DNA from 2 places in the Shewanella sp. AS16 genome. Region 2 is predicted to be linked to the other one. Evidence: predicted binding sites of a transcription regulator. Region 2 holds the regulator's gene; the other holds the start of a gene.
What was found. Region 2 encodes NrdR, which represses ribonucleotide reductase genes. Its sites were predicted from a motif close to AAACACNANATNTNGTGTTT; they were not measured.

Region 1: nrdA (class 1a ribonucleoside-diphosphate reductase subunit alpha) is a predicted target of NrdR. The motif match lies at 1,410-1,429, and genes of this name have one in related genera.

Annotation. Positions count from the first base shown of each region.
Region 1 covers NZ_JAKCLK010000006.1:6,989-10,098, forward strand. Annotated here, with positions in the region: gene ubiG (bifunctional 2-polyprenyl-6-hydroxyphenol methylase/3-demethylubiquinol 3-O-methyltransferase UbiG) at 1-447, shown strand, start outside; gene LZP73_RS14510 (HAD family hydrolase) at 470-1,138, shown strand; gene nrdA (class 1a ribonucleoside-diphosphate reductase subunit alpha) at 1,585-3,110, shown strand, end outside.
Region 2 covers NZ_JAKCLK010000003.1:322,010-325,119, reverse strand. Annotated here, with positions in the region: gene LZP73_RS09970 (riboflavin synthase) at 1-140, opposite strand, end outside; gene ribD (bifunctional diaminohydroxyphosphoribosylaminopyrimidine deaminase/5-amino-6-(5-phosphoribosylamino)uracil reductase RibD) at 215-1,336, opposite strand; gene nrdR (transcriptional regulator NrdR) at 1,365-1,814, opposite strand; gene glyA (serine hydroxymethyltransferase) at 2,021-3,110, opposite strand, start outside.

The DNA.
Region 1 (3,110 bases), on a different contig from region 2:
GCCCGCCTGCATGCGCTCGAAACCGGAATCGAAGTCAGGTATCTGAAAAATACCGCCGAAGCCCATCGCGAAAACCACAGGGACTATTATGACGTGGTGACCTGCATGGAGATGCTCGAGCATGTACCGGATCCCCAGTCGGTGATCCAGGCCTGTTGCGACATGGTCAAACCCGGCGGCACTGTGTTCTTCTCGACCATCAACCGCAACATCAAGTCCTATGTGCATACCATACTGGGCGCCGAATACCTGCTGAAGATGTTGCCGGTCGGCACCCATGACCATAATAAGTTCATCAAACCGTCCGAGCTCATGGCCCTGATAGACAACACAGATCTCATCTGCAAAGATGCCCTGGGCATAGGCTACAACCCGCTGACCGGGGTGTTCAAATACACTCCCAAGGTAGACGTCAATTATATGCTGGCCGCGGTTAAGGTCGACTGACATGGCAGCTAACCCGGCATCCCTGACACTGGCCGGCGTTGCCGGGGTGCTGTTCGATCTCGACGGCACCCTGGTCGATACCGCCCCGGATCTGGTGCAGGCGTTGAACCTGGCCTTGGCGGATGCGGGCTTCGACAGCCAGCCGTTGGCGACCCTGCGTCACGCCGCATCCCACGGCAGTCTGGCGCTGGTCAGGGCCGCCCTGCCCCATGCCGAGGCAGACATGCAGCATAGGGTGCAGACGGGCTTGTTGGCCCACTATCAGCGCATCAACGGCGATCACAGCAGCCTGTTCGCCGGCGTCCCCGAGCTGCTGGCATTGCTGGAGCAGCAACAAAGGCCCTTCGGCGTCATCACCAACAAGCCTGCGCGCTTTACCCGGCCCCTGCTCGACAAGCTGGCGCTGACCCCCAGACTCGACTGTATCATCAGCGGTGACAGCACCCGCTTCGCCAAACCCCACACGGCGCCCATGCTGCTGGGGGCACAGCAACTGGGACATGCCCCAGGACGCCTGCTCTATATAGGCGATGCCGAGCGGGATCTGGTCGCGGCGCAAAATGCCTGCATGCAGGGGGCGATCGCCCTCTGGGGCTATATAGGCGCAGGGGACGATCCCCTGAACTGGCCGGCGATCGCCCGCTTCGCCCGGCCACAGGCGGTGACGACGGCACTCAGCTTCAAGGACTGAGCCCCGGGCTTATCAGTCATGGGCGTCAGCCATGAGCCGGGACGGACAGGCTCAAACGATCCCTGGCGATCGCTGCTTATTTTGGCGATCGATTCGGGCCCATGATATTGAACAAAAAACACCCTGGCGGCTGCAGCGCCACCCAAATTTGGGCTCTAGGGTTAGCCACTACTAACGCCGGGCGTTATCCTCAAGATATCCACAAGATATCCCTGAAATTGATACTTGCAAAAGCCCCTCAACCTCACTATCTTGTAGTTAAGATTAAATTAAACACCATATCTTGTGTATAGGTAACAATCAGACACACTAGAAGTTCTCCGTTTAACTTAAGTGTTTTTTACAATACTTGGCGTCGTTAGCGGTATTTTGGTTGATTGTTTACAAGGAAGCGTACGGTGATCTAGCGTCACCCGAATAGATATTAGAACCAAGGCCTCTCTTCAATGAATAGCAATATGACAGTTACAAAGCGCTGTGGTGATCGCGAGCCGATCGATCTCGAGAAGATCCATCGCGTAATTACTTGGGCAGCCAAGGGATTGAAAAACGTTTCTGTATCTGAAGTTGAACTTCGCTCACACCTGCAGTTTTTCGACGGCATTCCAACGGAAGCCATCCACGAGACCATCATCAAAGCCGCAGCGGATCTGATTTCGCCCGAGTCGCCGGACTACCAGTTCCTGGCAGCCCGCCTGGCCGTGTTCCATCTGCGCAAGAAGGCCTTCGGTCAGTTCGAGCCACCTGCGCTGTACGAGCACGTCACCCGTCTGGTGGAACTGGGCAAGTACGATCAACACATATTGCAAGACTACAGCCGTGAAGAGCTGGAGCAGATGAATGATTTCATCGACCACTGGCGCGACATGGATTTCTCCTACGCGGCGGTCAAGCAACTCGAAGGCAAATACCTGGTGCAGAACCGGGTGACCCATGAGATCTACGAGAGTGCCCAGTTCCTCTATATTCTGGTGGCGGCCTGCCTGTTCGCCCGTTACCCGAAAGAGACCCGCCTCAAGTACGTCAAAGACTTCTACGATGCCGTGTCGACCTTCAAGATCTCCTTGCCGACCCCCATCATGGCGGGTGTGCGTACCCCGACACGTCAGTTCAGCTCTTGTGTGTTGATCGAATGCGGTGACAGCCTGGATTCCATCAACGCCACCGCTTCCTCCATAGTCAAGTATGTCAGCCAACGCGCCGGCATAGGGGTCAATGCCGGCCGTATCCGCGCCCTGGGCAGCCCAATCCGCGGCGGTGAAGCCTTCCACACGGGTTGCCTGCCTTTCTACAAGTACTTCCAGACGGCGGTCAAGTCCTGCTCCCAGGGCGGCGTGCGCGGCGGTGCTGCGACCCTGTTCTACCCCATCTGGCATCTGGAAGTCGAGTCTCTGCTGGTATTGAAAAATAACCGCGGCGTCGAAGATAACCGTATCCGTCATCTGGACTATGGCGTACAGCTCAACAAGCTGATGTATCAGCGCCTGATCAAGGGTGAAAACATCAGCCTGTTCAGTCCATCGGACGTGCCTGGCATGTACGATGCCTTCTTCGAAGATCAGGATGAGTTCGAGCGTCTGTACCTGCAATACGAGCAAGATCCTGCCATCCGCAAGAAGACCCTCAAAGCGGTCGAGCTGTTCTCGCTGATGATGCAGGAGCGCGCCTCTACCGGCCGCATCTATATTCAGAACGTGGATCACTGCAACACCCATAGCCCGTTCGATGCCAAGGTGGCGCCGATCAGACAGTCCAACCTGTGTCTGGAAATCGCCTTGCCGACCAAGCCTATGAACAACATAGACGACGAGCAGGGTGAAATCGCCCTCTGTACCCTGTCGGCACTGAACCTGGGCACCCTCAACTCGCTGGACGAGATAGAGCCGCTGGCCGATCTTGCCGTGCGTGCCCTGGATAACCTGCTCGACTATCAGGATTACCCGATCAAGGCGGCACAGATTGCCTCCATGAA
Region 2 (3,110 bases):
ACGCCATTGGTGGCTATGCTGTCACCCAAATGCACGTCGCTGAGATCCAGCTTGCCGCCGGCCACAGTCAGGCGAATGTCATCGCCCTGGCGTTCAATTTTGCGCAGTGTGCCTACGGCTTCTATTATCCCGGTAAACATATTCTACTCACTTACCCAGTTCAGGGGCTAAATACTGACGCCCGCCGCGGTGCGACCGGCGCGTTAGCGCTGGGCTAACCGAATCTCAGGGTCATGCGGCGATCCGCGCCCAGCTTGCGCTCGTCTATCAACTCGAAGTGCGGCAACTCGCTCATGGCCTGATAATCATTCAAGTTCAAGAGGTTGTGTCCATGCCCACCCAGCAGCTTGGGCGCCTGGTACAGGATGAGCTCATCGGCCAGGCGCCGCTCGATAACGGCGCCGGCCAGGGTCGCGCCGGCTTCCACCAACACAGAGTTGCAGCTCTGGCCGAGATGGGTCAACAGGGCCGCAAGGTCGACCCTGCCATCCTCCCCTGGCAGCTGCAGGCAGCTGACGTGGGAGGGGAATTGTGCCAGCCGGGCGGCTGAATAGGCCCGGCAGGATACCAGTAAGATGGGACTGTCGATGCCGAACAGCGCCTTGTCGGCCGTCAGCCTGGCACTGCTGTCGAGGATCACCCTCAGGGGCTGCAACAGCTCGGTTTCGCTGAGGCTCAAGCCCAGACTCCCCAACTCGCCATGGCGCACATTGAGCCCGGGATCATCCGCCAGCACGGTTTCCACCCCGGTGATCAGGGCGCAATGGCTGGCGCGCAGCCGCTGCACATCGCGGCGCGCCTCGGGCCCGGTGATCCACTTGGAGACACCGTTGGACAGTGCCGTCTTGCCATCGAGGCTGGCGGCCAACTTGACCGTCACCCAGGGCAAACCCGTTTGCATCCGCTTCATGAATCCCAAGTTGAGGCCATAGGCCTCAGCGCCCAACAACCCGAGGTCGACGACTATGCCGGCATCACGCAGCAGCAGGCTGCCCCGCCCCGCAACCTGGGGATTGGGATCTTCCGTGGCTATGACCACACGCGCCACCCCGGCCTGGATCAACGCCAGGGCACATGGCGGGGTGCGGCCGTAATGGCTGCAAGGCTCCAGGGTCACGTAGGCGGTGGCCCCGCGCGCGGCCTCGCCTGCCATGCGCAGGGCATGCACCTCGGCGTGGGGCTCTCCGGCCCTGTGATGAAAACCTTCACCCAAGATCCGGCCGTCTTTCACCAGCACACAGCCGACATTGGGATTGGGGCGCGTGGTGTAACGCCCCTTGGCCGCCAGCCTGATGGCGCGGCTCATCATTTGATTATCCAGTGCGGACCAGTTCATAGTGGCATCCCTTGGGTAGACAAGCCGCTTACTTCTGCAGCTTGGCGATGGCCTCGCCAAATTCGGACACATCTTCGAAGGCACGGTAAACCGAGGCGAAGCGGATATAGGCAACCTTGTCCAGGTGCATCAGCTGCTCCATCATCAGGTTGCCTATCATCTCAGAGCTCACTTCACGCTCACCCGTGGCCCTCAGGGTCGACTTTATCTTGCTCAGCGCCTGTTCTATCTGATCCATGGACACGGGACGCTTCTCGACCGCACGCAACATGCCGCCCTGGAGCTTTTCCTCGTCGAACGGCTGGCGTGTGCCATCGCGCTTGATCACCCGCGGCATGACCAACTCGGCACCTTCGAAGGTGGTAAATCTCTCATGACATTCGGTGCATTCACGGCGACGGCGCACCTGATGCCCCTCGGCCACCAAGCGTGAGTCTATGACCTTGGTATCTGTTGCGCTACAAAATGGGCAATGCATTGAGCCTCCTGCCGAACTGAATTAAGGCGTAGGTCCGATCTACCTGAATAGCCGGGCCGCAAACCTCGAGCCGACGTCGACATTTTAGCCTGAACATCAGATCCCGGAAATAAAAATGGCCGCTAGTGCGGCCATTGGATTTTATCCTATTTGCAGTCTCAGGTTAAGCCTCTGCTCGTGCTAACTTTGACTGACAGGACTTAGGCTTAGCCGTAAACGGGAAACCTGGCACACAGAGCCAAGACCTGAGCCTTAACCCGCGCTATCACCTCACTGTTGTGGGCATCGTCGAGTACGTCACAGATCCAGCCCGTCAGCTCTTTGGCTTCGGCTTCTTTGAAGCCGCGACGTGTGATGGCCGGGGTACCGATACGCACACCCGAGGTCACGAAAGGTGAACGCGGGTCGTTAGGCACTGAGTTCTTGTTGACTGTGATGTTGGCGCTGCCCAAAGCGGCATCTGCCTCTTTCCCCGTCAAGTCACGGCCGATGAGATCAACCAGCATCAAGTGGTTGCTGGTGCCGCCTGAGACTATCTTATAACCACGGGCCAGGAAGACTTCAACCATGGCCTGGGCATTGTCCACCACTTGCTGTTGGTAAACTTTGAATTCCGGCTCCAGCGCTTCCTTGAAGGCCACGGCCTTACCTGCGATAACATGCATCAGAGGACCACCCTGACCACCAGGGAATACCGCAGAGTTCAGCTTCTTGTACAGATCTTCGTCGTCGGCTGCCGATAAGATCACCCCGCCACGGGGACCGGCCAGGGTCTTGTGGGTGGTAGAAGTGACTACGTGGGCGTGGGGTACAGGGTTGGGATACACGCCTGCGGCGATGAGACCTGCCACGTGCGCCATATCGACAAAGAGGTAAGCACCTATTTTATCAGCGATTTCGCGCATTCTAGCCCAGTCGACTATGCCAGAGTAGGCGGAGAAGCCACCTATCATCATCTTGGGCTTATGTTCGACGGCCAGACGCTCCATTTCGTCATAGTCGATCTTGCCGGACTCGTCTATGCCGTAAGGAATGATGTTGTACAGCTTGCCCGAGAAGTTAACCGGAGAACCGTGGGTCAGGTGACCGCCGTGGGCCAGGTTCATGCCCAGCACTGTGTCGCCTGGATTGAGCAGGGCCATGTAGACGGCACTGTTGGCCTGTGAGCCGGAATGCGGCTGGACGTTGGCGTAAGTGGCACCGAACAGCGCTTTGGCACGTTCGATGGCCAGCGTCTCGACGACATCCACATATTCGCAACCACCGTAATAACGCTTGCCCGGGTAGCCTTCGGCA